3 regions of the Paenibacillus sp. URB8-2 genome follow, and region 1 is predicted to be linked to each of the others. Evidence: predicted binding sites of a transcription regulator. Region 1 holds the regulator's gene; each other region holds the start of a gene.
What was found. The regulator Rex, encoded in region 1, represses fermentation and respiration genes when NADH is low (regulators of the CRP and FNR family bind a similar motif). The targets are predictions, from matches to a motif close to TTGTGAAATATTTCACAA.
Positions count from the first base shown of each region.

Region 2: PUR_RS25620 (cytochrome ubiquinol oxidase subunit I) is a predicted target of Rex. The motif match lies at 6,169-6,186, and genes of this name have one in related genera.
Region 3: PUR_RS24470 (formate/nitrite transporter family protein) is a predicted target of Rex. The motif match lies at 5,365-5,382, and genes of this name have one in related genera.

Region 1 covers NZ_AP023239.1:3,608,632-3,619,422, reverse strand. The annotation lists gene dinG (ATP-dependent DNA helicase DinG) at 1-2,791, shown strand, start outside; gene PUR_RS16620 (redox-sensing transcriptional repressor Rex) at 3,294-3,944, shown strand; gene PUR_RS16615 (amidohydrolase) at 3,931-5,232, shown strand; gene PUR_RS16610 (cell wall elongation regulator TseB-like domain-containing protein) at 5,326-5,844, shown strand; gene PUR_RS16605 (hypothetical protein) at 6,126-6,659, shown strand; gene PUR_RS16600 (AAA family ATPase) at 6,652-8,154, shown strand; gene PUR_RS16595 (3-hydroxyacyl-CoA dehydrogenase family protein) at 8,290-9,162, shown strand; gene PUR_RS16590 (acetate/propionate family kinase) at 9,159-10,364, shown strand; gene asnS (asparagine--tRNA ligase) at 10,573-10,791, shown strand, end outside.
Region 2 covers NZ_AP023239.1:5,532,617-5,543,407, reverse strand. The annotation lists gene walK (cell wall metabolism sensor histidine kinase WalK) at 1-619, shown strand, start outside; gene PUR_RS25655 (YycH family regulatory protein) at 616-1,908, shown strand; gene yycI (two-component system regulatory protein YycI) at 1,935-2,666, shown strand; gene PUR_RS25645 (MBL fold metallo-hydrolase) at 2,701-3,507, shown strand; gene PUR_RS25640 (hypothetical protein) at 3,476-3,682, opposite strand; gene PUR_RS25635 (S1C family serine protease) at 4,016-5,257, shown strand; gene PUR_RS25630 (cold-shock protein) at 5,547-5,747, shown strand; gene PUR_RS25625 (cold-shock protein) at 5,843-6,085, shown strand; gene PUR_RS25620 (cytochrome ubiquinol oxidase subunit I) at 6,300-7,703, shown strand; gene cydB (cytochrome d ubiquinol oxidase subunit II) at 7,690-8,709, shown strand; gene cydD (thiol reductant ABC exporter subunit CydD) at 8,709-10,604, shown strand; gene PUR_RS25605 (amino acid ABC transporter ATP-binding/permease protein) at 10,601-10,791, shown strand, end outside.
Region 3 covers NZ_AP023239.1:5,284,918-5,295,708, forward strand. The annotation lists gene PUR_RS24450 (MOSC domain-containing protein) at 1-96, opposite strand, end outside; gene PUR_RS24455 (GNAT family N-acetyltransferase) at 164-664, opposite strand; gene PUR_RS24460 (MFS transporter) at 736-1,971, opposite strand; gene PUR_RS24465 (molybdopterin-containing oxidoreductase family protein) at 2,063-4,129, opposite strand; gene PUR_RS24470 (formate/nitrite transporter family protein) at 4,436-5,263, opposite strand; gene PUR_RS24475 (FAD-dependent oxidoreductase) at 5,569-6,933, opposite strand; gene PUR_RS24480 (formate--tetrahydrofolate ligase) at 7,275-8,909, opposite strand; gene PUR_RS24485 (LLM class flavin-dependent oxidoreductase) at 9,211-10,233, opposite strand; gene PUR_RS24490 (DUF3243 domain-containing protein) at 10,331-10,678, opposite strand.

The sequences.
Region 1 (10,791 bases):
ACTTGCCATTATAGAAGAAGACCGGACCATTTCGCGTGTATACGGTTCCTACGTCAAGCCCGGAGGACCGATACCCCCTTTTATTACCGGTTTAACCGGCATTACCGACAGCGATGTGCAGGACGCGCCTGAACTTGAAGAGATGATGATGGAACTGGTGCCCCTGCTGAATGATGTCGTGCTTGTCGGGCATAATGTCTCTTTCGATTTTCATTTTCTGCAGAACGCCTTGGACCGGTGCGGGTATTTGCCGTTTCAGGGCCGTATTCTCGATACGATTGATTTTCTGAAAATCTGTTTTCCGTCGCTCACCACTTACCAGCTTGGATCCGTCAGCTCCCATTTCGGTATTATCCATGAGCGTCCGCATCAGGCGGACAGCGACGCGCTTGCGACAGCGCACGTGCTGCTGAAATGTCTGGACGAGCTGTACAGCCAGCCACTGCTTACGGTGCAGCGCCTGACCGAGTTGTTTGCAGGAGAAGACAGCGATTTAAGCTGGTTCTTTGAGGGACTGCTCGGCGAACGCGAAATGGAATCGTTTCAGCCTGAAGGCGAGCTTCATTTCTATCGTCAGCTTGCGCTGGCCGCCCAGGATTGGACGGATCTGCCTCCTCCGCGGGAGGAGGGCGATAATCCAGCGGAGCAGCTGTCTTTTGAAGACTACATGGAAGAGGTCGTCAGGCGGCTGCGAAGCATCCTGCCCCAATACGAAAGCCGGCAGGCTCAGGAGATCATGTTCGGCGAAGTGATCCAAGCGCTGGAAGAAGAGAAGCATTTGCTGATCGAGGCGGGCACGGGAACCGGCAAATCGCTCGGTTATTTGCTGCCTGCCATTTACCAGAGCGTCCGTACGGGTCAAAAAGTGATGGTCAGCACTCATACGATTAATCTTCAGGACCAGCTTCGCGAACGAGATATTCCTTTATTGACCGAGACCGTGCCCTTTCCGTTCAAAGCGGCGGTGTTTAAAGGAAGAGGACACTATTTGTGTCTGCGTAAATTTGAACATAAAATAAATAAAAGAGATTTCGTCTCCCCGAGAGAGGACACGCTGACTGCCGCGCAAATGATCGTGTGGCTCACTCAGACTGAATCGGGCGACGACGAAGAGCTGAATATGAGCAGCCGGGGCGGCGACTTTTGGGAAACGGTGGCGAGCGATACCGACTCCTGCCTGGGGCGGGCTTGTCCGTGGTTCCGTAAATGCTACTATCATCGCGCCAAGCATGAGGCGGGGAATGCCGACGTGGTAATTACCAACCATTCCAAATTGTTTGCCGATGTAAAAGCGGGCCATCAGCTCCTTCCTTCTTATGACTACCTTGTGATCGACGAGGCGCATCAGCTGGAGGAAGTGGCAGGAAAGCACCTGGGCATGCATATGAAGCACTTCACCGTGTCTCATACGCTGAATCGTCTGTACAAAGACAGCCGGAACGGTCAGCTCCCAGCGCTGCGTCAGATTCTTCAAAGCTCGGGCAGCGAGCAGGCTTCCGAGTGGAGCGGCGTTATCGACAGGCTGTATCCCGATCTCCTTACCGTAAAAGAGTCGTGGGATTTGCTGAGCGAGAAGCTGTTCACTCTGATGCCGGAACGCGCCGACTCGGGGGCGGGAGAAGCGGGGCAGCTTGTGCACCGCCTTCTTCCCTCCAAGAAGCCGAAAGGCTGGGAAGAGCTTGCTTTGCTTGAGAATACACTGAATCTTTCATTAAGCGATATTATCCGCAAGGGCGACAAAATGCTGTCCGAGATGCGCGATCAGGAAGGTCAGTCTTCGGCTGACAGCCTTGTAACCGATGTTGGCGGGCTATTCAAAGATTTGGGCGATATCCGCGAGCAGGTGCGTTTTTTTATGGGCATGAACGATGAAAATGTTGTATATTGGCTGGAGGCAAATGGAAATTACCGCAGCAAATCGCTGCAGCTCTATGCCGTGCCCGTCGATGTCAGCACCCACCTGAAGGAACTTTTTTTCGATAAGAAAAAAAGCATCGTTCTGACGTCTGCAACCTTGTCCGTCGATAAATCGTTCCAGTTTATGATCGACAATCTGGGTCTGAATGAGGCTCATGAGGAAGGACGGCTGTCTACTGTACAGCTTCCTTCTCCGTTCCGATACCGGGATCAGGCGCTTCTGGTCATTCCGCGGGATTTCCCCAGCGTGAAGGGTACGGTGGGCGACGCCCGGTTCGTTGATATGCTGGTTCATTCCCTGGCCGAGGCCGCGGTAACGACGAGGGGACGCATGCTGGTTCTGTTCACATCGTACAAGATGCTGCGCCAGGTCTACGACCCGCTCAAGGAGGCGCTGGCCTCCGAGGAGATCGCCGTGCTGGGCCAGGGCGTCGAAGGAGGCAGCCGGAGCAAGCTGCTCCGCCGCTTCCAGGAAAATTCCGCTTCCGTTCTGCTGGGAACGAGCAGCTTCTGGGAAGGGGTGGATATTCCCGGCGACGCGCTAACTTGCCTGGCGATCGTCAGATTGCCTTTTCAGCCGCCGAACCACCCGCTTGCGGAAGCCAAAGCCGAACTACTGCAGGCGCAGAAGAAGAATCCGTTCATGAAGCTGTCCGTGCCTCAGGCCGTCATCCGTTTCAAACAGGGATTCGGCCGCCTTGTGCGGACCGCGCAGGATCGCGGAATTGTTATCGTATATGATACCAGAGTAATCGAATCTTATTACGGGAAATACTTCCTGTACTCCTTGCCGGGACCCAAAATGGAGCATATGACAACAGAGCAAATGGTTCCGCGAATCGCCGAATGGCTGCAGCATGACGGAGCATCTTAGAAACGGATCGGCCATAGTACAACATAGGCCGATCACCCGGTTTTAGCCTTGCCGCTTTTAGAAACGGATTGGCCATAGTACAACATAGGCCAATCTCCGGTTTCAGCCTTACCGCTTTTAGAAACAGATTGGCCATTGTACAACATAGGCCGATCACCGGTTTTAGCCTTACCGCTTTTAGAAACAGATTGGCCATTGTCCAACATAGGCCGATCACCCGATTTTAGCCTTGCCGCTTTTAGAAACGGATTGGCCATTGTACAACATAGGCCGATCTGTCCGGTTTTAATCTTTTGGCGGGTCCTATAACTAAATCCCGCCATTCGTAAAGCGTGTCCCGAACGGGACGATAAGCGATCCTTCACCCGTCTGATCAAGGTTCCGCCCAACTTCCGCCAACGCCAATTGCCATTAGCGGGTGTCCAGAGGGCGGCAGCCCTTGGGGCCCTCCCTTGGAAGGGAGGGTTTGGGAGGGATCGATAATCTTTTAGGAGGAGAACACATGAAATCGGACAAAATATCGGAGGCCGTTGTCCGCAGATTGCCTGTGTATCTGCGGTTTTTGAACGATCTGCACAGACGCGAAATCGCTACTGTTTCTTCTCAAGAGCTTGGACAGCGGCTCGATTTAAATCCTGCGCAAATACGAAAGGATTTGGCCTATTTCGGAGACTTCGGCAGAAAAGGAATCGGCTATGACGTTCCGTACCTGATCGAGAAAATCCGCCATATCCTGAAGCTGGATCAGCCGATCAACGTTGCTTTGGTCGGAGCCGGCAACCTGGGCCATGCTCTATCCAATTACAATGCATATTTGAAAGATACGATGAAAATAACGGCCGTCTTCGATTCATATCAGCCGAAAGTCGGAACCAAAATCAATACACTGACCGTCCAGCCCATGGACGAGCTTGCAAATACCGTCCGTGAGCAGGGCATTCGCATCGGCATCATTACCGTGCCTGATCAGGAAGCGCAAAATGTCGCGGATATTCTCATTGAATCCGGCATTGAAGCAATTCTGAACTTTGCGCCGGTAATCCTGAAGACGCCATCCGAGGTTCGCGTGCACGCTGCCGACTTTACGACAGACCTGCAAAGCTTGGCGTATTATCTTCACGAAGGAAAGGAAGAGGAAGTTGATGGGCAATAAATGGATGATCCGCGGCGGCAAATTCGCTGTGCCCGGCGCTGATAAGCCTGTTATCGACGGGTATATGGTTATCGATAACGATCTGATCACATACATAGGGGAAGAACCGCCTGCGCTTGAAGAAGACGTTCCTTCCTTTGACGGAAGCCGTCTTCTGTTCTTGCCCGGATTGGTCAATACGCATGGGCACGCAGCGATGTCTCTGCTGCGCGGCTACGGAGACGATCTTGCTCTTCAGGTATGGCTCCAGGAGAAAATGTGGCCGATGGAGGGGAAATTCACTGGCGACGACGTTTACTGGGGAACCGCCCTGTCGGTACTGGAAATGCTTAAGGGAGGAACAACGACGTTTCTCGATATGTACGATCACATGGGCCGGGTCGCGGAAGTGGCTGAAGCTTCCGGAATACGCTCCGTCCTGATGCGGGGCGTAATCGGACTGTGCCCGCCGGAAGTGCAGGACCAGAAGCTTGCGGAAGCGATTGCTTTTGCAAAAGAGTGGCACGGTAAAGCGAACGGAAGAATCACGGCCATGATATCGCCGCATTCTCCGTATACCTGCCCTCCGGATTATTTCGAGAAATTCGTTCAGGCTGCCCATGACCTGGACTTGCCTATTCATACCCATATGTCTGAAACGCGGCGGGAAGTGGAGCAGAACGAAGCGGATTACGGACTGCGGCCCGTAGCCCATCTCGAGAAGCTTGGCATGTTCACCCGCCCGTCGCTTGTGGCGCACGGCGTCCATCTGAACGACGAGGAAATTGAAATTCTTGCCCGTAAGTCTGTCGGCGTTTCCCACAATCCGGGCAGTAACCTGAAGCTGGCCAGCGGGGTTGCTCGCGTACCCGAGCTGTTGAAGGCGGGCGTTACGGTATCGCTCGGAACGGACGGTCCGGCAAGCAATAATAACCTGGACATGTTTGAAGAAATGCGCCTGGCCGCGCTGATCCATAAAGGAGTGTCCGGCGATCCGACGGCGGTTCCAGCCGGCGAAGCGCTGCGTATGGGAACGGAGTATGGCGCGAAGTCCGTATTCCTTAATCAAGTGGGCCGCCTCGCGCCGGGAATGAAGGCCGATTTCATCGCCATCGATATTGACCAGCCGCATCTGCTGCCGCATACGGATCTTATATCACATGCCGTATACTCGGCCAGCGCCAAGGACGTCGAGCATGTATGGGTGGACGGCAAGCAAGTTGTCAAAAACGGGAAGTCCCTGACGCTTGACGAAGAGGAGATCCGCCGAAAAGCCCAGGAAGCGTTCGAGGGCCTGCTGAAGCGGTAAGTAGATTGGAGCTAAAGGTTACTTTTTACAAGAAATGAGCGCCGCCTGTATAAGGTTGGCGTTGCCGTTTCTTCTTAGAAGGAGAGCTGCACGTTGAGAAAAAGGAGAAAATGGATTTTATACGGGGCGTTCCTGGCCCTGCTCCTTCTGTTCGGTTTGTATCAATTTTTTGCTTACGTGCTGAAGGATCAATGGAGCGAGCGCAGCGCAGCTGAAGCCACGGCAATAAGCAGGGCGGGGCTTACGGAAATCGACCAAGCTCAGAAATCGGTCTGGGACGAAAACGCCATTTACTGGGTCCTTACCGGCAAAAACAAGACCGGAACCGAAATGATGGTGTGGGTGCGCTTTACTGCTGAAGGAAAGCCGGTAGAGGGAGAGAATGCCGTGCATGCCGAAGAGCTGTCTCAAGGCACATCCGAGGAAAAAATGCGGCAGATTATCGCCTCCTCGCTTCCCGGCATCAAGATTGAGCGATTGCTTCCCGGCGCTTACAACGGCGAGTACGCCTGGCAGCTTTTTTATAAAGACGGAGACCGATATTATTATCGGTTTTACCGCTTCTCGGACGGTGAGCAGATCGGCGACGGCTACAGCCTTCCGAGCCGTTAATGAAGCGTAAACGAAGAACCAGCCAAACCCTTTCAGGGATGGCTGGTTCTTTTTTTAGATTTTATTTTTCGGAGCGCTAGGCCCGCCATGAATTATAAAGGGAAAAAATAGAAGATAAAATTTTAAATATTATTCACAATTAATTCGTTCTAGTATATACACCTATGATATACTACTAGATGTATCAAGGCATGGCAAAGAGCATGCCAGACTCGGAATGGCGCTGAGCACGCTGCTTGGAAAGTTATAAAGTTTGTCATCATTTGAGAGGAGGACGTTGCTTGAAACTTCGTCTAATGCCTGTATTGTTGACCGCGCTGCTGTCAGCCGCGCTGCTGTTCGGCGGTTGGTTTCTGTATCGTCAATTTGCCGTTCAGGAGCCGCTTGAAAAGATTGTAAGCAGCTATAAGGGAGTCAACGCTTCCCATATCTCTATTAACCGCAATGCAGTTACTCTGAAACTTGATTTGCAGCCGGGCACGAAATTACGTGAACTGGTTCAATATATAAATACCGAAGGCAAGTCCGCGATTGGCGGACGGACCGTGAATTTGGATGTGGAACAGCACTCTAACCAAAAGCTTGACGAATATTGGGATAAAGCGATGTTTTCCGTAGCGGAGGCGATGGAAAGCCGTAAATATACGCTTATTCCGGAGAAGCTCAAAGAGCTGTCCACCCAGTACACGAACGTTACCGCCACGACGGAAATCGACGACAAAAATGTATATGTAAGTCTGACGGACGGCAAAGAGAGCAAATTTATCATTTTACCGCGCGAGCCGGAAACGATGGGGGTATGGAACAATGCCTAAATGGAGTAAAGAAGTATTGATCGGATTTGTCCCTGTGCTGCTGATTTTTTTAGCCTTTCTCGGTTTTAATGTCGTTCCGATAATTGTTGCTGTTGCCATGGTCGGCGCTCTGCTGGCTATTACCCTTTTGCGCGGCGGTATCGCTGTTAATGCGGGCGCGGAGAAGAAGCGCAAGAAGAACGGTCCGGCAAAGCTGACGTTTGAAGAAATCGGCGGACAGGATAGTGCGAAGCAGGAGCTGCGCGAGGCGCTAGATTTTCTGATCCGGCATGAAGAAATCAGCAAGTTCGGTATCCGTCCGCTTAAGGGGATTCTCCTTACAGGGCCTCCCGGAACGGGCAAGACGCTGATGGCGAAGGCTGCGGCCCACTACACGAACTCGGTATTCGTTGCGGCTTCCGGCAGTGAATTCGTGGAAATGTATGTCGGTGTCGGCGCCGGACGCATCCGCGATCTGTTCAAGGACGCCCGGGGCCGCGCCGCTAAGGAGAACAAGGAGAGCGCGATTATTTTCATCGACGAAATCGATGTAATCGGAGGCAAACGCGAAGGAGGGCAGCAGCGGGAGTACGACCAGACGCTGAACCAGCTGCTGACCGAAATGGATGGCATCTATAACTCGGATACACCGCGCATACTGCTGATCGCCGCCACTAACCGGAAAGAAATGCTGGACCCCGCACTGCTGCGGCCGGGGCGTTTTGACCGTCACATTCAGGTGGACATGCCCGATAAAAAGGGCCGCAGGTCGATACTCGAACTGCATGCGAAGAACAAACCGCTTCATTCCGAAGTCGATTTGGATAAAATCGCGGAGGAAGCTTACGGCTTCTCCGGAGCCCAGCTCGAGAGCGTCATGAACGAAGCAGCCATCTATATGATGCGCGATAATCTGATCCAAGTGGAGCATCGTCATTTGGCGATGGCAATCGACAAGGTGATGATGGGCGAGAAGACGGACCGCGAGACGAACCAAGAAGAGAAGAAGCGGGTAGCGATTCATGAGCTGGGACATGCCATTATGGCCGAGCTTCTGCGACCCGGCAGCGTTAGTCAGGTAACACTCACTCCGCGCGGTCAGGCGCTCGGCTATGTGCGGCATAACCCGCAGCAGGAGCAGTATCTGTATACGAAAGACTATCTTGAGGAGCAGATCATGATCGCTCTGGGCGGAGCAGCTGCCGAAGAAATGTATTACGGCGGACGGAGCACAGGCTCCCGCGGCGATTTCGATCAGGCCCTCGGTATTGTGGAAATGATGATGAAGTCCGGTCTTACCTCCCTTGGAATCGCCAAGCTGGAAATGGTAACAACAGAAGAATTGATGAAAGAGAATAGTAAAATTTTGGACGAACTGATGGAACGAACCCGTTCACTTCTGGAAAATAAACGAAATGTTTTCGATTATTCCCTGGATATCCTGATGAAGGAAGAAGTGCTCTCTGGAGAACAATTTCGTTGTCAATTTCGTGACAGTGTCCTTTTACCGGCATAATTCTTGATGCCGGTTATTTTTTTTTACTTTTCAGACATGCTAAGATATTATTATATGTCGGAGTATGCTGTTTTTTTCGACAGATAAAAAGGTGCTACAAAAATGTAGAGATACCTGAAAGGATGGAGGCTTTTTATGAATTTTAAGAAAATCGGTGTCATCGGCGGAGGCACGATGGGACAAGGGATTGCCGAGATGTTGGCAGCCAAGGGTCTGGACGTGCTGCTGGTGGAGAAGACGCCGGAGAAATTGGACTACTCCTACAGCATGATTGAGACTAGCCTTGATAAGCAACTGGAGAAATGGGCAATTACCCAAGCTGAGAAGAAGCTTATCCTTGGCCGCATCCAAAAAGTGACACATTTCGCGGAACTTAGCGCCTGCGACATGGTAATCGAAACGATCATTGAGGATCTGGATGAGAAAAAGAAAGTATTCAATCAGCTGGACCAAGTGTGTCCGAACAATATCATTCTTGCCAGCAACACTTCCACACTCAGCTTGACCGAACTTGCAAGCTCTACAATGTATCCTGAACGCGTGATCGGCATGCACTTTATTTATCCCGTCGCCAAGGTTGACGTCGTGGAAATCGTCCGCGGCCTCAAGACATCCGACACGACTTTTGAACATACGAAAGCTTTTGTTGACGACGTAGTCGAGAAGAAAGGCGTAATGATTTACGAATCCCCGGGATTTGTAACTTCACGCCTCATTTGCCTGTTCATTAATGAAGCTATGCATGTTCTGCAAGAAGGCGTAGCTTCTCCTGAAGACATCGACGATGCAATGCGTATCGGCTACCAATTCCAATACGGCCCGCTTGAAATGGCTGACCGCTTCGGCCTGGATTCGGTACTTGCCGCTCTGGAGCGCATGTTCCGCGAGTACGGCGAACTGAAGTACCGTCCGTCGACCATTCTCAAAAAGATGGTGCGTGCGGGACAACTGGGCATGAAATCGGGCGAAGGCTTCTTCAAGTATGACAAGGATGGTGACCGTGTATGAAAGTTCTAGTAATTAACGCAGGTTCTTCTTCGCTGAAATATCAGCTTTATGACATGACGGATGAATCCGTGCTGGCCAAAGGTTTGGTCGAGCGCATTGGTATGGATTCCTCGATCCTGACCCACAAGCCGACAGGCAAACAGGAAGTTACCGAAGTAAGCGAAATTCTGGAACATACAACAGCCATTCGTAAAGTGTTGGCCAATCTGACCGATAAGGAGCATGGCGTGATCGATTCTATCAAAGAGATCAATGCTGTCGGTCACCGCGTCGTTCACGGCGGCGAGACCTTTAAGGCATCGGCACTGGTAGACGGAGCGGCCAAATCGGAAATCCGCCGGCTGTTCGACCTTGCACCGCTACATAACCCGGCGGCTGTTATGGGAATTACCGCTTCGGAAGTCAATATGCCGGGTGTTCCCCAGGTTGTTGTATTCGATACTGCATTCCATCAAACGATGCCTGAGAAAGCTTATATGTACGCCATTCCGAGAGTGCTGTACAACAAGTACAAAGTCCGCCGCTACGGCGCGCACGGCACATCCCATGATTTTGTAAGCAAGGCTGCGGCCGAGTACCTCGGACGTCCGCTGAAAGACCTCAAAATCATCACCTGCCATATCGGCAACGGCGCCAGCGTTACCGCCGTTCAAGGCGGAGTTTCGGTGGATACCTCGATGGGTATGACCCCGCTGGAAGGCCTCATGATGGGTACGCGCAGCGGCGACATCGACCCGGCGATCGTTCCTTATGTCATGAACAAGGAAGAGCTTACTTCCGGCGAAGCCAGCTCCATGCTCAACAAGCATAGCGGTCTGCTGGCCATTTCCGGAACGAGCAGCGACATGCGCGACATCATTGACGGCTATGAAAAGGGCGAGCCGAATTCCACATTGGCCTTTGAAATGTACGAATACCGTCTGCGCAAATATATCGGTTCCTATGCGGCGGCGATGGACGGCGTTGACGTCATCGTCTTCACTGCGGGCGTAGGCGAGAACGCGTCTCTGCTTCGCGAGAAGGTTCTGAGCAACTTGACCTTCCTTGGAATCGAGCTGGACAAAGAAGCGAACAAGGTCCGCTCCGGCGACCCTCGCCGCATTTCCGCTAGCGGCTCCAAGGTGGAAGTGCTTGTCGTTCCGACCAACGAAGAACTCGTGATTGCTCGCGATACACTTCGCATCGTGCAAGAACAAGCGTAAAGAGATACAATAAGATCATAAGAGACGGTTGGAACGTCCTTCAGAGGACGTTCCTCGTTTCTCGTAGAAATATAAGACAAGGATAAGCGCTATGCTTATTCTTTCTTATATTTTTAAAGAAAAAGGAATCCACAGCCAAAGGCCCGGGTAAGCGGCCTTTGGCTGTCGGACCTTTTAACCGCACTTCTAAAGAGGAGAGATTGAGGTCATGGCTAACAAAACTGTTATCCTGGGCGTGAAAGATCATGTCGGAGAAAGCGTCGTCATTGGCTGCTGGGTAAACAACAAACGCTCCAGCGGTAAAATTCAGTTCCTGCAGCTTCGGGACGGAACCGGTTATATTCAGGGAGTCGTCGTGAAATCGGAGGTCCCGGAGGAGGTCTGGAACGACGCCAAAAGTTTGACCCAGGAAAGCTCCTTGTACGTC
Region 2 (10,791 bases), 1.9 Mb from region 1:
TGACGGCGCGCTGGAAGATCCGCAGCTGGCCGGACGTTTTGTCGGCGTAATCCGCAGCGAGACGGAGCGGATGATCCGTCTTGTCACCGATCTGCTGCATCTGTCCCGCCTTGATTCCAGGGAAGCGCAGCTGCGCTATCAGGAGACCGATATTTCCGAGATGCTGGAGGATGTGGCCGACCGCTTCTCCTTCCAAATCCGGCAGAAGCGGATTTCCATCAGCACCGTCATCCGCCGGGGCGTCTCTACGGCCTGGCTCGACAGGGATCAGATCGACCAGGTGCTGGGCAATCTGGTGTCCAATGCCCTGAAATATACGCCTGAGGGCGGGAGCATCGGACTGGAGGCGGGATGCAATGCCGAAGGGATACTGGAGATTTCCGTCCGCGACTCCGGAATCGGAATTCCCAAGAAGGATATTGAGCGCATTTTCGAGCGCTTTTACCGGGTGGATAAAGCGCGTTCGCGGAATATGGGCGGAACCGGCCTCGGACTCTCCATTGCCCGGGAAATTGTAAAAGCGCACGGGGGCGCCATATCCCTGCAATCCGAACTGAACAAAGGCTCTAAGGTCACCTTTACGCTGCCTCTGGAGAAGCAAAGGAGGGACCAGGCGTGAAGGAAAGAATCAAGTCATGGATTCTGGCGCTGCTCGTCCTGAGTAGCCTGGTGGAGAGTTACTATTTGATCTACCGTCTGCCGGGGAGCGATTCGGCGGTCTTTTCCGAGAATCTATATGTAAAGACCGACAACATGGGGCCAGAAGAAAAAGTCGAAAATTTGCTATTTCCTTACAAAATGATTATTCATCTGGGAAACAACAAGCACACGCTGTTTTACCCAAGCTCGACTTTCTATAACCTGATTCTGAACCGGCTGAAGGGGCGGAGCTTCGAGAGCTTTCAGCGCCGTTCCGTCCAGGATTTCGACTGGACCAAGATTCGCAGCGAGAACCCCGGAATCGAGCTGTCGTTCGGTTCGGGCATTCCCGTAGCGCTGCTGCAGCGGGTGATGCAGCTGTCTCCGGATTCCCTGTTCGCGGGGGAAAGCATCGACCGGATCTGGATATACAGCGCAAAGAATGATTCGAAAGCCCATGCCGTTTTCTTCAGCACAAGGGGAGATATCGTCTATGAAGCGGCCAAAGCCGATCTTACCGTGCAGGACGTTCAGCAGCATGTCGATTTCGGAAAGTCGTGGACGCCTTACTCAACGTTAACCGGCGAGTATTACGTTCCGGAGAGCAGCTTGTCCCTGGTGGCGTCCGAGATGCCTTCCGGGCTGTATACGGTAGAGCAGATGCAGAGCAGTCTGTTCTTCGATGCCGGCAGCACCCGTTATATCCGGGAAAAGGACGGCTCCGAAATTTATACGGACAGCAAGCGCAGCCTGCAGGTAGATCAGGAACGGAACTGGATGAGCTACAGCGACCCTACGGCACTTCCGGCAGGCGAGAGCACCGATGCCAAGGATGTGCTGGAGGCTGTCGACTTCGTCAATCAGCATGGAGGATGGAACGGAACTTACAGGCTGGAGGCGGCTGCAGAAAGCGATCAGGACCGGCTCGTTTCCTTCCAGCAGTATTACGGTTCTTATCCCTACGGCTCTTACCCTGTTCTGGATCAGCCGCAGCTGCATTACGGACTCATCCATTTGCAGCTGCAGCAGGGAACGGTAACGGCCTATGAACGGTCCTTAATGTACAGCAAGGATGATATGGGTTCGAAAAAGATTGTGGAGCTGTCCGGCGGGGATACCCTGCGAAAGCGGCTGGCCGAGGTTGGCAAATCTTCGCCGCTCCGCGACTTGTACCCTGTCTATATGCCGGTGGTCAAGGGAAACAAGCTGGAGCTGGTTCCCGTCTGGAAGGCCGTTTACAGAGACGGCAGCTCGCTTACGCTGAATTAATTATCAAGGAGAAGGGGAGGAAAGGCATGGACTGGGGAAGAGCGAAAAATGTGCTGATCTATTCGTTTCTGCTGCTGAATCTGCTGCTGTGCTACCAGCTGTGGATCGACCTGCGGGAGCAGGTCAGCGCCAATCTTGACTTTACCTCTCTCTCCGATACGACCCAGCAGATTATGGAGCAGAAGGATATTCGTATTCTGTGCCCCATTCCGGCGGCTGTGCCCCAGCTTCCCGACTTAACGTACCGTTATTCGATCGGTGAAGGAAGAACGGTCAAATTGGACCGGCCGGTAGATAGCAAGCTGATTTTCTCCTTCGCTGAACTGAGCGGACAGTTGAAGCCTCAAATTCCCGATATCGGCAGCTACCGGTTTGATCCTTTGGAGAGCGAGGTCGGCAGGTTCGTGCTGCATCCGCTGGTCGACGGCAAATGGCCGCTGTTCAGCGTAAGACTGGAGCTGGTCTACGACAATCAGAAAATCGTCGCCTACCGCCGGCCGCAAATCGATATCGGGGAAGGCGGAAAGGGCGAAGCTCAGAAGGTGCTTCCGGCTTCGAAGGCGCTGGGCAGTCTGATCGAGAAGTTTTTCCCGAAGGGCGCGGCGGTGAAGGAAATTGAACTCGGCTATTACGGGGAATTGTTCAATTCCGAGAGCCAGGTGGCGGCGCCAATGTGGCGCTTCATGCTTGAGGACGGCAAATCCTATTACGTCAACGGCATCAGCGCCGATATTATCAGTCCCAAGACATCAGAGTGAATGAATGGATTACGAAAAAAGGAGCAGGAGAGCTATGGGGATTTCGTTTACGGTGCTGTCCAGCGGTTCAACCGGCAATGCCACAATTGTGCGGGGGGGCGGGACGACACTGATGATCGATGCGGGCTTAAGCGCGCGGCGGATCGAGGAACTGCTGACCATGCGCGAGTTAAGAGGAGAGGAAATTGACGGGATACTCGTCACGCATGAGCATTCCGATCATGTCAAGGGCCTCGGCGCGGTTGCGCGCAAGTATGGCCTGCCGATCTACGCCAACAGCAGCACATGGAGCGCAATTGAGAAAGGGATCGGGAACATCGAAGAGCATAACCGTCTCGTTTTGGAGACCGGGCAATTTAAGGATTTTGGAGACATGCGGGTCGAATCGTTTGCCATTTCCCACGACGCCGCCGAGCCGGTCGGCTATAACTTTTATGAAGGCAAAGAGAAGCTCAGCGTGGCGACGGACCTCGGCTATGTCAGCGATAAGGTCAAAGCGGCGATCTCGGACGCCGACGTACTCGTGCTGGAGGCCAACCATGATATTGAGATGCTGCGGATGGGACGCTACCCGTGGAATACGAAACGGCGGATACTCGGCGACATGGGCCACTTGTCCAACGACGCGGCGGGCGCGGCTCTGAGCGAGATTTTGACAGGACGCACCAAGCGGACCTACCTGGCCCATTTAAGCCGCGATCATAATATGATCGAGCTTGCGAGAATGTCGGTGCGAGGGGCGATGGAAGACAGAGGCTGCTTCTACAAAGACAGCGAGTTTCGGCTCTGCGACACGTATTACGACCAGCCTACGCCATGGGATACGGTGAGCGAATCATAAGTTGGTCAAGCTCCGACATTTTGCGCTCCAGCTCCTGGCGCGTGATCAATCCTTTTTCAATCAGTAGTTCTACGGCTGCGCTAAGAGCCAGCGTCATATGATAGTGATCGTCCTTCAAATCGCCCAGCTTGCCGATGAACTGCACCAAATCCATGGTTGAAGAAAAAGAATCCATAGTTTTGCCTCCTGCCACTATTTGTCGTTTTTTTATTTTGACGAACACGGCGCTGCCTCTCGGCGCTATGATACAATAGAGGGACAAAGCAGTCCGTTTGCACGCTGCCTATCGTCAGTATTACTAGTATTATAGTCTGACAGGCGTTAAAGTATTCCGCACTTAAGAGATTGGGCGCTTCTTTAATGCAGCAAGATGGCCTTTTTATATTGAATGAGCGCATAGCTGAAACCTTTTTGCGCAAGACGCAGTCTATAAAATGAAAACGAGACGGCTGCAGGGCAGGCTGCCCCACGCTTCAGGCGCGAGTTAAAGAGGGGAGAGGATGATAAGTTGGGACTGTTTGATGATGATTTCTATTCCACCAAAGTATCCAGACGGAGAGAACGAAAAGTCTCAAAGCAGCGGTCTATGCCCCGCCGCTGGTCGGCCCGCAGCAGACGGCTGAGGCTGTCAACGATGCAAGTCTCCGCGATCTGCTCCCTGTTCAGCGCGGTAGTCGCGGTTCTGCTGTTCAGTCTTGTTACGGGGCAGTTGTCCCATGAAAAAGGAGGCCAGCCCGCTTTCATTCAGAATGTCACGCCAAGCAGCGGGGATCCTTACGACCGGATTATCAAGGCAGCGGCTACCGTCCGTCCGGCGGTTGTCAGCATAATCAATCATAAAGAAGAGAATACGAAAGATACGCTGGATGAGTCGGCGCTCGGATCGGGCGTAATTTATAAGAAAACGGACGACAAGGCGTTTATTATAACCAATAACCATGTCATCTCCGGCGCGGGCAAGCTTGAGATTGTCACCGTGGATGGAGAGACCCGCAAGGCCGAGCTTGTCGGCGCGGATAAAGTCAGCGATCTTGCCGTCCTCTCCATTGATGCCGGGGGGATCAACACTGTCGCCAAACTGGGAGATTCCTCGAAGCTTCAGCTTGGGGAGACGGTGATTGCGATCGGCAATCCGCTCGGCCTTGGCGATACGCTTACCTCGGGCATTGTCAGCTATGCGAACCGCACGATTCCGGTATCCCTTAACCAGGACGGCGTTTATGACTGGGAGCAGGAGGTTATCCAGACCGATGCAGCCATCAACGAAGGCAACAGCGGAGGAGCGCTCGTCGACCTGAACGGCCGGGTGATCGGCATCAATACGATGAAGATTTCCGATACCGGCGTGGAAGGCCTCGGGTTTGCCATTCCGGCTAACCATGTCATCAAGATTGCGGAGGAACTGGTCCTGAAAGGGAAAATCGCCCGCTCCTACCTGGGGGTATACTCGATGGATCTGAACAACCCGTATGTTCCGCTTGCCGAAGACCAACGCAAGGCGCTCAAATTGCCGAGCAGCGTCAAGGAAGGCGTCGTCGTTCTTGATGTCGTCGGGCCGGCCAAGGAAGCCGGGCTCAAGCTGAATGATGTCATTACGAAATTCAATGGCCAAACGATTGATTCCACGCTGAGCCTGCGCAAGTATTTGTACAATGAGACCCGGATCGGCGACCCGCTCGCCATCACCTTTTACCGGAACGGGATAGAGAAAGAAATTACGGTTATGCTTGAAGAAAAACCGGGGGAATAATTCCGGAACTTGCAGGATATAATACTAAAGCGCCGAAGAAAAGGCTGGCTGTGCACGATTGGAGCGCCAGCCTTTTACGGCAAAAAATGGAGAATTTACCGGTCGTTAGCTTGCCTTTGCTACCGCGATGTGTTACTATGATATTAGTCATAATTTAATTTGAAACTTGAATTTTCACATTGAGAAGGGTTGTCAAGTTGGTAAGAACAGCCTTTCTCAATGTGTGAATTTTTTCTTTGTTCAAAGATAAAAGGAAACATGTTAATTTTATTTTTTGGAGGCATACACCATGCAAACAGGTACAGTTAAATGGTTCAACGCAGAGAAAGGCTTTGGCTTTATCGAAGTTGAAGGCGGAAGCGACGTATTCGTACACTTCAGCGCAATCACCGGCGACGGCTTCAAAACGTTGGACGAAGGCCAACGCGTTGAATTCAACGTTGTTCAAGGCAACCGCGGACCGCAAGCCGAGAACGTTGTAAAACTGTAAATTAACCAAACACCGTCCCGCTTGAGAAGAGTCGGGACGGTCTTTTTTTAAACCTTATACCAACCTTTGCACGTAGAGAAATGGAGGGAACGGCATTGAACTACCGGAAGAAACCACTGGAAGAAATACCGGAAGAGAATACGGCCGTATGGTCCTGCACGAACGATGATTGCAACGGCTGGATGAGAGATAATTTTTCGTTTGATGTTGCGCCTACCTGCCCTCTATGCCACGCGCCAATGGAGCAGGGAATGAGAATGCTTCCACAATTGTACAATTCCAACGGCGATCCCAAATCGCTGAAAAAGGGCATTTCCATTTCTCAGGGTGCAAGTTAAAGGTGAAAGTATAGTATAGATTTGTAAGCCGAAAAGGTTTAAGACGGAAAACCGTCTTATTTTTTTTGTTTTTGTCGAAAAATTTGTGATCAATGTCACAAATTTATTGATTTTTATGCTGGAAAAGCGGATTATAGTGTGACATAAATCACAATTCACATCTTAAAATTTTGACAAAATATAAACAACTAAACGGGGGGAAGGAAGGGAAAACATGGACACACTTATGCTGTCGCGCATGCAGTTTGCGTCGACAACGATTTTTCACTTTTTCTTTGTGCCGGTGACGATCGGATTGTCGTTCATCATCGCGATTATGGAGACGATGTACGTACGCAGCGGCAACGAAGAGTACAAGCGAATGGCTAAATTTTGGGGGAAGCTCTTCCTGGTTAACTTTGCAATCGGGGTTGTGACCGGGATTTTGCAGGAATTCCAGTTCGGAATGAACTGGTCGGACTACTCGCGCTTTGTCGGTGACGTATTCGGGGCTCCGCTTGCGGTTGAAGCCTTACTCGCGTTTTTCCTGGAATCGACGTTTATCGGGATTTGGATTTTCGGTTGGGACAAGGTCTCCAAGAAGATCCATTTGCTGTCTATCTGGTTTGTTGCGATTGGCACCACGTTGTCGGCTTTCTGGATTCTGGCGGCGAATTCCTTTATGCAGCATCCTGTAGGGTACACCATCAATAACGGCCGCGCGGAGATGAACGATTTTCTGTCGCTGATCACCAACGGTCAAGTTCTGGTTGAATTTCCGCATACCGTACTAGGCGCCTTTGCCACCGGAGCCTTTCTGATTATCGGTGTCAGCGCAATTAAGCTGCTGAGAAAGCAGGACGTCTCGTTCTTTCAAAAGTCTTTCAAAATCGCGGCGATCGTCGGCATTATCAGTTCGATTGGCGTTGCCTTCGCCGGCCACTGGCAGGCGCAATACCTGGTTAAGACCCAGCCAATGAAGATGGCCGCTTCCGAAGGCCTGTGGGGCAAGAGCGGCGACCCTGCGCCGTGGAATGTAATCGCCAATATAGATCCTGAGAAAATGGTAAGCACTCATGAACTTAAGATTCCATATGCGCTTAGCTTCCTCTCCTACAGCAAGTTCTCCGGTGAGGTCAAGGGGATGAAAGAGCTGCAGGCCGAGTATGAACAAAAATACGGTCCGGGCAATTACATACCGCCTGTACGTACGACCTTTTGGAGCTTCCGGATCATGATTGCGGCAGGTACAGCTATGATTTTCATTTCATTATGGGCTGTATATCTGATGTGGCGCAAGAAGCTGGATCAGCCGAACACCGGGTTCCTGCGCATCTGCTTATCCGGACTGCTGCTGCCTCCGATCGCCAATACGGCGGGCTGGGTCATGACGGAATTCGGGCGTCAGCCTTGGACCGTTTTCGGACTGATGACCACCGAGCAGAGCGTCTCGCCCAATATTACGGCAGGACAAGTCTTGTTCTCGCTCATTACCTTTAACGCTATCTATGGGGTTCTGTTGATTGTGCTGATCTATCTGTTCGTCAAAGTAATCAAAAAAGGCCCGTACGCCATCGACGAAGACTCGCATTCGACGGACCCTTATAACAAAAAGGAGGGACACCATGCTCTCACTTAATGAACTTTGGTTTGTTCTGATTGCGGTTCTCTTCGTCGGATTCTTCTTCCTGGAAGGCTTCGACTTCGGTGTGGGAATGCAGTCTCAAATGCTCCCGAAGGATGAAAAGCAGCGCCGGGTGATGATTAACTCCATCGGCCCTTTCTGGGATGCGAACGAAGTATGGCTGATTACCGGGGCGGGTGCGATGTTCGCCGCTTTCCCCGAATGGTACGCGACGCTGTTCAGCGGATTTTATGTACCGTTTGTATTCGCTCTGTTCGGTCTGATTCTTCGGGGGGTGGCCTTTGAATACAGAGGCAAAGCTGAGTCCGCCGGCTGGAGAACGACTTGGGATCTATCCATCCTGATCGGCAGCTTCCTTCCGCCTTTCCTGCTCGCCATAGTGTTTGCGAGCTTTATCAAAGGCCTGCCGATTGACGGCGACATGCAGATGCATGCGGCTTTCTTCGGCGATATCGTCAATGTCTATACCGTGCTGGCCGGTGTTGCGGTCGTTCTGATGTGCAACATCCACGGCCTCCTATTCACGGCGCTTCGCACCTTCGGCGAGCTTCAGGAACGGGCGCGCAAACGGGCGCGTGCTCTGCTGCTGCCGACGGGCGTAGTGCTGCTGGCTTTTGTCATCATGACTTACTTCCAGACGGATATCTTCGACGTGCGCGGTGCGCTGCTGTGGGCTATTGTGGTGCTGGGGCTGGTCGCCTTCTTGCTGGCGGGTTATTTCAGTAAGAAGAAGCGTGACGGCTGGGCGTTCGGCATGACCGGCGCGGTATTGGGCCTCTCGGTAATCTCCGTATTCGTCGGCCTGTTCCCCCGGGTTATGGTCAGCTCGCTTGGCGAAGCTTACAACTTAACTATTACGAACGCCGCATCCGGTCATTATTCGCTTAAAGTGATGACGATCGTGGCGCTGACCATGCTGCCGTTCGTGCTGGGCTATCAGATCTGGAGCTATTTTATCTTCCATAAACGGCTTAGCGATAGGGAGACTCTTGAATATTAATGGATAGAAATTTGCTTGGGTATAAAGGAGTGAGGCCGGTCTTTCTGGCGGTGGGCTTCCTTACCCTGGTGCAAAGCTTGTCCATCCTGCTGCTGGCCACGTCGCTGGCAGAAATTATCTCCGCGCTGTTCGCGGGCAATCCGCTGAAGGAACAATGGGGCACTGCGCTATTGTTCCTTCTTGCGTTTCTGGTGCGGCATGCCTGCGGACTGCTGATGAGCAGCATCTCGTATCGGTTCGCCGAGAAGACGGGCAGCGCCATGCGGCGTGAGATGATGGACAGGCTGTTCCGGCTGGGGCCGAGAATGGCTGGGGATCAGGGAACGGGAACCCTGGTGACGCTTGTTCTGGAGGGTGTCACCAAGTTCCGCACCTATTTGGAGCTGATCATTCCGCGGATGGTCGGAATGGCGGTAACGCCTGCGCTGCTGCTTGTTTATGTGTATATGCAGGACCGCATGAGCGGCATCATTCTAACCGTGACGATGCCGATCCTTATTGTGTTCATGATTCTGATCGGCATGACGGCGCGGAAGCAAATGGACCGGCAACTGGAATCATATCGCACGCTGTCCAATCATTTTGTGGACTCGCTGCGGGGGCTTGAGACGCTGAAGTTTCTTGGCCGCAGCAAGGACCACAGCCAGGCCATCGCCGATGTAAGCGACCGCTACCGCTCGGCAACGATGCGGACGCTGCGGGTCGCGTTTCTGTCCTCGTTCGCGCTTGATTTCTTCACCATGCTGTCCGTTGCTTCCGTGGCCGTCAGTCTCGGTCTGCGGCTGGTGAACGGCGAAATGACACTTGTAACGGGGCTGATGATCCTGATTCTCGCACCGGAGTATTTCCTGCCGGTTCGGCTCGTCGGCGCCGACTTCCACGCCACGCTCGACGGCAAGGAGGCTGGCGAAGCGATGAAGAGCATCATCGACCGGGAGACGGTCAAGGCGGTGGCGTTGGAGCATTCGGCGCCATCTTCTTCGGAATCTGTGGCAGGAGATGAGGGGCGGTCGGAAGACCGCTCCGGGGAAGCGGGTACGGCGTATGCCTCGTCGGCGGTGGGTAAACCGGGTCCGAATCCGTCTGGCGGCGGGAAAGCAGGAGCCTCCGGTCCTGACCTTTCGGCATTGCCGGATTCCGTATTTGCCTGGACCGGCAGCAGTACGCTGTCTCTCCAAGGTATCGGCATACGGCATGAAGAAGACGGCCCTTCCTCGCTGGAGGAGATTAGTTTGCAGTTCACCGGCACCGGCACAATCGGCATCATCGGCGAGAGCGGCGCCGGTAAGTCGACACTGATCGATGTGCTTGCCGGGTTTTTGCATCCGGGAGGGGGCAGTATAACGGTTAACGGCTGCAAGGTGAGCTCGCTGACCGACGACGCGTGGCGGTGCCAGACGTCGTATATTCCGCAGCGTCCGTACATTTTCAGCGGAACATTGGCGGATAATGTCCGGTTCTACTACCCGGAGGCTTCGCTGGAAGCCGTCACTGGGGCGGTCGCTGCCGCCGGATTGTCGCCGCTTGCCGACTCGCTGCCTGACGGATTGAATGAAATGATCGGCGGAGGAGGACGCTCCTTAAGCGGCGGTCAGGAGCAGCGGGTCGCGCTGGCGCGGGCTCTGCTGAGCAGCCGTCCGATCATGCTGCTGGATGAACCGACCGCGCATCTGGATATTGAGACGGAATATGAGCTGAAGGAAACGATGCTGCCGCTGTTTGAGGGCAAGCTCGTCTTTCTGGCTACGCACCGTCTGCATTGGATGGCGGACATGGACGTTATTATTGTCATGAAGCAGGGCAGAGTTGCCGAAGTGGGCACCCATCAGGAGCTGCTTGAACGCAAAGGAACCTATTACGAGCTTGTAGTAGCGCAACTGGAGGGGATTCATTGAAACGGGAAGGCTGGTTTGCTCCCTATGTGTCGTCCTATTTCTGGCGTTTCCTGGCGATTGTCCTGCTGGGTGCGCTGACCGTGTTCTCGGCTTCATCCCTGATGTATACGTCCGGCTTCCTGATTTCCAAAGCATCCATCCCGCCGGAGAACATCCTGATGATTTATGTTCCGATTGTCGGTGTTCG
Region 3 (10,791 bases), 1.7 Mb from region 1:
ACCCTCCACAGGAAATTTGTATATGCCCGTCTCCAGCGTCTTTCCGTGATAAAGGGCCGTTACTGGCATTCCTACGTTCAATGACATGATTTTCATGACCAACCCCGCTTTCTGTTCGCTTCCTTCTGTCGTTCGTCCGTTCTTCCGCTCGGCAGTTCGGTGCCTACATGAGGCGGCAGCTCATAAATACTTCGTCCACATACCGGCCCCCAAGATAAAATTCCTCGCGCAGCCGCCCTTCTTCCCGGAAACCGCATTTGTGATAAAAAGCCAGAGCCGGGACATTGCAGGAAAGCGCGCGCAGCCGAAGCTTGCGGATGCCGCGCTCAGCGGCCAGCTTCTTGACGGCCTCAATCAGGTCCCGGCCGATTCCCGAACGCTGCCGGTCGGGATGAACGGCAATATGAATCTCATAGACATGCCGGTTGCTCTTCATACCGGTAGGACAGCCGAAGCCGACATAGCCGCACAGCTTGTCCCCTTTTACCGCCACAAGCTGGGAGCCAGGAGGCGCATGCAGCAAATAGTCCTCGCTCGACCTCCACGACAAAGCTGCTGGAGCCGTATCCTCGGTCCATATCAGATGATCCAGCATAATCAGCTCGCGAACATCGCGAAGCTCGGAGAGCCGGATCGACAGCGTATCTCTGTCTATGTGAAGCATATTCGTATCCCCCTTGCAAGTAAACGGCGCATTGTTCAAGCACCGATTTATTAAAGCTTCCCATGCTCCGGTCAAGCCGATTTCGCCGATTCCGCCGACTCCGCAAGCAGCGCGCCGCGTCTGCTGCCGTACGCATGAATCAGGAAAAACCCTACCGCGAGCACCGCCACTCCGCAGGCCAGCCAGGCGGTCGGAGCCAAGCCTCCCGCGTCGAACAGGCCGCCCATGAAGTAAGGGCCAAGCACCCTGCCGACCGCTCCGATTCCTCCGGTGAGGCCCAGATAGAATGGAGCGCCCAGCGAGGCATGCTCCGTGATAAACGCCGGCATGGCGGGAGCAATGAGCATTTCGCCAAGCGTCGTCAGCAGCATCGCGAGCAGCATTCCTGCATAGCTCGGCATCGTCAGGATGACGGCGTAGCCGCTTAGGTAAAAGACGGCGCTCGCCGTCATCTGCGCCGCCGATCCGGCCGCGAACCAGCGCTTGATCAAGGCGACCAGCGGCTGGGCGGCGAAGATCAGAATGCCGTTTAGCGTCCACAGGAAGCCATAATATTTCTTCGGCAAACCTTCCGAAATGATGAATGGCGACACTCCCGTATTCCAGATGGAATTGCCGATGAGCAGAAACAGCGAACCGAGGGCCATAAACAGATAGATCCGTGTGTTGCCCATCAGTTTCCAGTTGGAAACGGCCCGCGGCTGCGCCCTCCTGGATTCGCCCGGAACCGGTCCCTGCGCGCCGCCCACTTTTCCCAGATACACAAAGAAAAAAACGGCAAATACGGCGGAGGTGACGCCGTTCATCACGAAGCTCAGCATATAGGAGATATCGGCCAGAAATCCGCTCAGCGCCGTTCCGACCGCCACGCCGATATTGTTGGCGACATAGACGATATTGAACAGCTCGGCCCGCCGCTCCGCGAACCGAAAGCCGATGAACGCCTGGATCGCGGGCATGGAGAGCGCGCCAAACAGTCCCACCAGCCCCATTGCGATCATGAACATCGTCCAGCTTGCGCTTGCCGCCGGGAGGGCGAACAGAGCCAGCGCATTCATGGCCAGCGCACCGACAATCAGCTTGTTCACCCCGACTTTATGATACAGGGCGCCGCCGAGCAGCTGCCCTGCAATCCCGCCAATCGACTGAATCAAAATAACGAGTCCGGCATCCTGCATGCTCCGTCCCAGCTCGTCAAATACATACATCGTAACCAGCGGCCACATCAGCGCGCTGCCGGTCGCGTTAATCAAGCTTGCGATCAGAAATACTTTTATTTCTCTAGGATAGTCATTCAAAAACCTCATCTGCCTATACATCCCCTGTAATCTATGTGTCATTAATGCTATCTAGTATTACGTCTAACAGACGTTCAGGGCAAGCATACGCATTGACGCTTTAACGCAGTTCAACTTCAACGGTGGCTGAGAAAAAGGTTGCTCCCTTTCCCATATCGCTCAGCCGGGAGGGTGTCAGCACATTGCTCCGCTGCGGGCGGTCCTTGCCTTCCCACCACAGCCCCTGGCTGATAACGGTGCCCGGCAGCATACGGTCGGTTACCGACGCCCAAATCTCGATCACGCCGCGGTCGTTATATACCTTGACCTCATCACCGTCGGCAATCCCCCGTTCCGCGGCATCCGCCGGGTGAATTTGCAGAGTCGGCCTTTTCTCCAGACTTTGATGCTTGGCGACATTGGAGAAGGTGGAGTTGAGAAAGTTGTGGTTCGGCGGCGAGATGAACATCAGCGGATACTTATCTTCTTTGCCCGGCCGCCGAATGCCGTCAAAGCCTTCGACAAGCGGAGTGTAGACCGGCAGCGGCGGCAGTCCCGCATTCTCCATTGCCCGCGAATACAGTTCAATCTTGCCGGAAGGGGTGGGCAGATTATCCAGATACCGTTCTTTTGGCGTCATATCCAGTTTGACATGGCGCTCGTTTTTCAGCCGCTCCAGCGTCACTCCGTTCAGATACGGATTGCGCGGATAGTCCAGCGCCTCGCGGATCATGTCTTCCTCACTTTGCCCGAAGGCTTCCTCGTCATAGCCCATGGCCTTGCCAAGCAGCGAGAACAGCTCAACATTGCTCTTGCACTCTCCCGGGGCGGCCAGTACCGGTTCCTGGAGCTGGATATAGTGATGCCAATAAGAGCTGTACAAATCGGTATTTTCAAAAGTCGACGTCGCGGGCAGCACAATGTCGGCGTATTTGGCCGTATCAGTCAGAAAAAGATCATGCACGACCGTGAACAGGTCCTCGCGCGCAAATCCGCGCCGCACCCGCTCCACGTCCGGCGCGACGACGAGCGGATTGCTGCAGTAGACGAACAGCGCCTTTATCGGCTGCTCCATCATTTCCAGCGCTTCGCCGATCCGGTTCATATTTATGCTGCGTGCCCGCGGATTCGGGCGCAGATCGGGACGCTCCAGCGCCCGGGAATTCATCCCGGCATACCCGCCGTTGCCCTTGGTCGCGCCTCCCCCCGTCTTCAGCCATTGTCCGGTCAGCGCCGGCAGACAAGCGATGCTGCGCACCGCCATGCCGCCGTTATCGTGGTGCTGAAGCCCGTTGCCGATGTGGATATAAGACACCCCCGCCTCTCCGTACAGCTTGCCCAACTGTTCAATGTCTTCTGCGGGGATGCCCGTAATGGCCGCCACGGCCTCCGGCGTATAGTTCTCCGCCTGCTTCCGGAGCTCTTCATGTCCCACCGTATAAGACTTGAGGAAACTTGAATCCGTCAGCCCGTCGCGGAACAAAATATGCATGATGCCGAGCGCCAGCGCCGCATCCGTCCCCGGGTAGAGCGGCAGGAACCAGTCGGCCCACTGCGCCGTACGGTTCTTGTGAACGTCGATGACGATGATCTTGGTGCCCTTCTTCCGGGCCTGCTCGGCCAGCACAACCTGATGCATGTTCGTGCTGACGATATTTCCGCCCCAGACGATGATCAGATCAGCGTTCACTATATCCTCAGGGCTTGTCCCGCCGCTGAAGCCCATCGTATATTTCCATCCCGTGCTTCCGGCGGCATTGCAGATCGTCTGCTCCAGACGGCTTGCTCCAAGCGCGTTAAAGAACCGGCGGTCCATCCCCTCTACGCTTAGCACACCCATGTTGCCGTAGAAGCTGTAAGGCAAAATACTCTCCGGACCATATTCCTCCGACAGACTGCGGAATTTGCCTGCGATTTCGGCAATTGCTTCATCCCAGCTGATCGGCTCGAACACGGCCTCCCCTTTGCGCCCCGCACGGCGTAGCGGGGTTGTCAGCCGGTCCGGATGATGGACGCGCTGAGCCATCTGCCTAACCTTGTTGCAGATGGCACCCCGGGTGACCGGATGCTCAGGGTTTCCTTCGATTTTTACAATTTTGCCGTCTATCTTATGCACAAGAAGCCCGCAAGTGTCGGGACAATCCAGTGAGCACACCGCCGGAAATACGCCATTCTCCAGTTCTTCCATGCTGCAAGCCCTCCTCATTTTTGCTGCTTTTATTGTATAATCGAACATTCTTATCCGTAAAGCAAAACGGAGCCGCTTGCGCTGATTCGAACCGGTAAAAGCCGGGTAATAGAAAACATGAAATACTCCCTATTTTTTCGCCGTAAGCTTCGGTTTCGTTCCCCCGGACCGTTAGCGATTACGGCGAATTTTGTGTTGCCTTGGGTATTTACTCATACAAAAGGGCACCGCTCCTCCGGAGACGGTACCCTTGATTGGTTTCAGGCATTGCACTTATAAAAAAATTATGGCCGTAATCGCCGGTAATTAAGCGTGCTTCTTCACGCCGGCGGAAGCCACGCTGTCCAGCGATTGAACCGCAGCAGGCGATTTGCGCAGGTAGGCGTTCCAGTAGGCGCCGGCTACAAACAGCGCACCGCCTGTCAGGTTGCCGAGCCAGACCGGAATGAAATTGCCAACGTATTGCCCCCATGTGAAATGGCCTTCGAAAATGGCCGCCGGAATCAGGAACATGTTGGCGACAACGTGCTGGAATCCGATGGCGACGAAAGCCATGGTCGGGAACCAGATGCCAAGAATTTTGCCGCTGAAATTGTCGGCGCCATAGGACAGCCAAACGGCCAGGGCAACCAGCCAGTTACAGCCGATACCCGAGATGAAAGCTTGCAGGAAAGTAACGTCCAGTTTGTGTTCCGCCAGATCGACCAGCTTATCGAGGTAAACGCCGTCAGCGGTCAGACCCACGATATGGCCGAAGAAATAAGCCACGAACAGCGCGCCCGCCAAATTACTCAGCGTAATCAGAATCAGATTCTTGATTGTCTCTGCAAACGAAATTTTCTTGGAAAACATTGCAAGCGGCACAGCCATCATATTGCCGGTCAGCAGTTCGCCTCCTGCAAGAAGCACGAGAATGAGCCCGACCGGGAACACTGAAGCCCCGATAAAGCTGGCAATAGACCCCCATTCCTTCGGCGCGCTGGCAATGACGCGAATATCAAGCAAATACCCTAGAGCGATGAACGCTCCCCCCAGAAAGCCAAGGATAAGCACGGTGGCCAGAGGGTTATGCGCCTTCTTGATGCCGTTCTCCACCGTTGCTTCCGCAATTTGCTGCGGTTTGTTATAAGCCATGATTCCTGTCTCCTTCTATATTACTTTAAATTTTTCCTTTACGCCCATTGTAGCTCTTTGCCCCCTACATTTACGTGATAATTATCACTTAAGAAAATCACTAGTGAAATTTTTCACCAGTGTGTCAAACTTTAAATCGCTTCCGAAAACTGTAAAAAGCGCATACAACGCCGCCGTTAAGCAACCGGCGCTTCGGGCGTCAGTCAAGCTTGTCCGGTTCCCGAAAATATAAAAAACCGGAGCCGCGTTCGGCTCCGGTTGATACTGATATTCGGGTTAAGATATGGCGGGGACGCTCAACTTGGTTACACTCTGACCGGCTGTTTGCTCTCCGCTGATTTCGGCAGCGCCTGAAGCCCCGCCGTGTTCAGGAAGTTCCACGGCTTGTTGTAATGCGGCTGGAAGAAGAAATCGATAAAGGCGAGCTGGTCGACCGTCATACCGTTTTGGATGCAGACGGAGATCGTATTGATCGACTGCGTCAAATCCATTTTCGACATGATTTGTGCTCCGAGAATCCGGCGCGTGCCGCGTTCAAAGACCACTTTAAGCTGCAGTTCCTCAAAAGTCGGCATAAACTCCGGACGGTAGTTGTCCGTAATCATGACCGCTTCGGCATCGATTCCTTCGTGCTTGGCAGCAGCTTCAGTTAAGCCGGTTCCGGCGATGTTGTCTTCGTAAATTTTTATGCCGGAAGTCCCTTGAGTTCCCATGTAAGGTATTGTATTATTCACCAGATTGCGGGCGACCAGTGTGCCCATCCGCACGGCGTTGGTAGCTAGTGGGATGTAAGCTGTTTTGCCGGTCGGATTGTAATGGATTGCGCAGCTGTCTCCGGCAGCAAAGACGTCCGGCGCGCTGGTGCGCATATAGTTGTCCACGATAATCGCGCCGTTGTCCAGCATATTGACCTGCCCCTTAAGCAGTTCCGTGTTCGGACGGAAACCGATGCACAGGATAACGAGATCGGCTTTGTATTCGCCTTTATCCGTAACGATTGTTGTTACCTTGCCGTCTTCACCTTTGAAAGAGCTGACCTTCTCGCCGAGCGCCAACTCGATACCGTGATCCTTCAGCGATTGTTCGATCGGATTCGTAAACTCGGCGTCCAGATATTTGCTCAGGATGCGCGTCTCCGCATCGATCAGCGTAACCTTTTTGCCGTTAAGCTGGAATGCCTCGACCAGTTCGACGCCGATATAACCCGCCCCGACGACGGCGATATGGTTTGCGCGCTGCGCTTTTTCAATAATCGTATTGGAATGATGGAAGTTTTTTGAGAGCAGAATATTATCAAGCTCCATTCCCTCAAGCTTCGGCACGATCGGCCAAGAACCCGTCGTTACAATCAGCTTGTCGTAGGTGTCGTCAAATTCCTTGCCCGTGTTCAGGTTGCGGGCGCGCAGCGTTTTGTTCTTCGTATCGACGGAGACAACCTCATGGCGCATGTTGGTCTTGACTCCAAGCTCAGCAAGCTTCTCCGGGGACGAATAGAACAATCCTTGCGGGTCCTTTACAACGCCTCCGACATACAGCGCTATGCCGCAGGACAAGAACGAGATGTTGTCGTTGCGCTCATATACGGTAATCTCGGCTTCCGGGTACAGCTGGGCTGTATTGACAATGGCGGCGGTTCCTGCGTGGGTGCATCCGATAACGGCTACTTTCATGGTTTCTTCCTCCTCCAATTTGCAAAGCTCTTTTTTGTATAAAACGTTTGTTAATGTGATTTTTTTCACTTTATATGATTATTATATTGTGATAATTATCACATTTCAATCATTTTTTTGCCAATTAACATATTGTTCACAATTTAAAGTAAACCGCTTCGGCATAAGTCGGTTTTAGTTTTGCCCGCTTGCCCTAACATTATGTCAGCGGAAGAATGAAGCAGCCAACCCCATTGAATGGATGCGCCTTCCTGTGTTCAATCCAAGTCCCCATAAAAAATCCCCCGGTTTCACTAGCGAAACCAGGGGATTTGTGTATTATGCATAAGATTCAGGTCATGCTATAACAGACCGAGCAGGCGTCCTTCCTCATCGATCCGCAGCCCTTCGGCGGCGGGCTTGGCCGGAAGCCCAGGCATAGTGACGATGCTGCCTGTAATGACAACGGCAAAGCCCGCTCCCAGCGACAGCGTAATATCGCGCACCTGAACGGTGAAGCCCCGCGGCGCGCCGAGCAATCGTGGCTGGTCGGAGAAGGAATAAGGCGTCTTGGCCATACACACCTGCAGGCGGCTTAGGCCCAGTTTTTCGATGAGCGCCAGGCTGCGCTTTGCCGCCGGACTGAAGGCGACATCGGCGCCGTGGTAGATTTCCTTGACGATTTTGCCGATCTTCGACGGAATGTCCAGTTCGTTCTCGTATAAAGGAGCAAAAGAAGACGCATCACTTACGGCCAGCAGCTTCTTCAGCTCGGTCGCCAGCTCCAGGCCTCCCGCACCGCCTTCAGCCCACGCCTTGGAAATGGCGACGGGTACGCCCAGGCGGCGGCAAGCCGCGAGCACTTCCTGAATCTCCGCCTGGCTGTCCCCTTCAAAGTGATTGAGCGCCACTACGACAGGAACGCCGAATTTCCCTAAATTATTGATGTGGCGCTCCATATTAGCCATTCCGGCAAGCAGAGCGGCCCGGTTTCCGGCGTAAAGCTCTCCCTTGGGGACACCGCCGTTATATTTCAGCGACTTTACCGTCACGACCAGTACGGCGGCCGAAGGCTTAAGGCCCGCCTGCCGGCATTTGATGTCCATGAACTTCTCCGCCCCGAGATCGGCGCCGAAGCCCGCCTCTGTTACGACGACTTCGCCCAGCTTCAGGGCGTAGCGGGTGCCGATCACGCTGCTGCAGCCATGCGCGATATTGGCAAACGGACCCCCGTGCACGATGACCGGCGTTCCCTCAAGCGTCTGCACCAGATTCGGCTTGACTGCCTCTTTCAGCAGAGCGGTCATCGCATCCACCGCTTTCAGTCCGCCAGCAGTCACCGGCTGCCCTTCAAGGTCATAGCCGATCAGCATGCGGCCAAGGCGCTCCCGCAGATCCGTCAAATTATCGCACAGGCACAGCACGGCCATAATTTCCGAAGCGGTCGTGATCTGAAAGCCGCTCTCCCGGACGATCCCGTTGCCGTCGCCGAGCCCTGTAACAACGCTGCGGAGACTGCGGTCGTTCATGTCCATCACCCGTTTCCAAACAATTCGCTGTGGGTCCAGCCCCAGCTCGTTGCCCTGGAAGATGTGATTGTCAATCATAGCCGACAGCAGATTATGCGCCGACGTCACCGCATGGATATCGCCCGTAAAATGCAGATTGATCTCGTCGGCCGGAACAATCTGCGCTTTGCCGCTGCCCGTTGCTCCGCCCTTCATGCCAAGGCAGGGTCCGAGGGAAGGTTCCCGCAGCGCGGCTACCGTCTTGACGCCCGCCTTGTTCATGGCCTGTGCGAGCCCGATCGTCGTCAGCGTCTTTCCTTCTCCCGCCGGCGTCGGGTTGATGGCGGTAACCAGCACCAGCTTGCCGTCGGGACGGCTTTTGATTTCATCCCACAGGGATGGTGCCAACTTTGCCTTATATTTGCCGTATAACTCCAGATGATCTTCTTGAATGCCCGTCTCTGCCGCTACTTCCGTAATTAACCTCATATCTGTATATAGACCTCCTGCACCTTTATCCTGAACCTTGTCCCGGCTGCCGCCAGCAGCCGCATTTCTTCGGACATGCCGCACATTAGCTCTATTTCAGGATACAGGCTCTTTGAAAAGCGTCAAGCCTTATTTTTCAGGGATTAACGCTTTCTCCACTCATCCGCATAATAAAAAAAGCCTCCCGAAAAGAGAATTTCTCCTTCGGAAGGCTTCGGAACCGTGCTTTACGTTTCCCTTTCATCTGACATGTAATATGATCGGCTGCTTATTTCAACCGGCAAAGCGCCAAAAACAGCTGCTAACTGGGAGACTGACGCCCAGCCAGCCCGCACGCTTCGGCGATCAGCCGATAGGATTTCAGCTTATCCGAAAAGTCGTGCATCACGCTGGCAATGATCACTTCCTCGCAGCCGAACCGCGCGCAGATTTCGTAGAGCTGATCGCAGATCTCTTCGGGAGAGCCGACCAGTATATGTTTGCGGTTCTCACTAACGATGTGCTTCTCGTAAGGCGTATAGGGATATGAAAGCGCGGACTCGATCGAAGGCGTCGGGGTGGAGACATGCGTCTTGTCCAGCAGGACGGCCGAGAGGTCCATGCTGGAAGCCAGCCGGTCCGCTTCTTCGGCCGTCTCCGCGCAGGCCGCGAACACAGCGACCATGCCTTGGGGCTTCAACAACAAAGGCGATGGGCAAAAATGAGCGCGATAGGCCGCCATCGCCTCCTCCCCTTCGCTAAAGTTAATGAAACGGGCAAAAGCCAGCCCCGTTCCCAGCCTGGCGGCCAATTCCGCGCTGTCCCTGCTCGAACCGAGCAGCCAAATCTCCGGCGGGGAGGCAACAACAGGCATGGCCTGAAGCCCCGCAAAACGGTGATGCAGGTCCGCTCCATTGTTCAGATAGGCGATCAAATCTGCAATCTGCAGGGAATAATGATCCGGGCCGGCCTTTCCGTATTCTTGCAAAGCGCGGACGGCCAGAACGCCCCCGCCGGCTGCCCGGCCGATCCCCAGATCGATGCGCCCGGGATAAAGGGCCTGCAGCACACGGAAATTCTCCGCAACCTTGTATGCGCTATAGTGGGGGAGCAGGATACCTCCTGAGCCGATTCGGATGGAAGAGGTAACGGCCGCCAAATGCGCCATGAGCACTTCCGGACTCGATCCGGCAAGGCCGGGCGCAAAATGATGCTCCGCTACCCAGAAGCGGAAATAACCGAGCCTTTCGGCTTCCCGGGCCAGAGCGGCGGTCTGCGCGAGCGCCTCGGCGGGCGAGCTTCCTTCCGATACCGGCGACTGGTCAAGCACACTGAGCTTAATCATGGTAAGGCATCCTTTCCGCGAGAACTGACTGCCGGCCTATGACCCAAAAAAGCCCTCTTCGGCAAAGCCAAAGAGGGAGAAACGCTCTATTCCGATCTTAGACCGTTTCGGACAACGCAAGCCTGACCAGCATGGAAGCGAACTTGGTTCGCTCCTCTTTGCTGCCTACCTTCCACAGTTCGAGAAGGAGCTTCTCCTCGCTGTTGCGCGGTTCCTCGTAAGCGGCCAAATAATCGGCCACCTTCTCGGCCGCTTGGGCAAGCTGCGCCTCGCTGAGGCCGATTTTTCTGGCCAGTTGAACCCGCTTGCTCAAATAAGTCCGAAATGAATCGAAGTTGTTCAAGATTTCTTCTCTTTGACCCGGCTCGATCCGGTCCAGGGTTTCCTTCACCATATTGATCGCCACGCTGCCGTCTTTGCTTACAACATGATTATGCTCAGACACGTTGTCGCCTCCTTAAGCGCTAATAGCGGTTTTACACTATTTAACCGGGGCTGAAAATGGTGAATCAAGGTCAAACCGGACCAGATACTTTTAAAAAATAATAACGCGCCCAA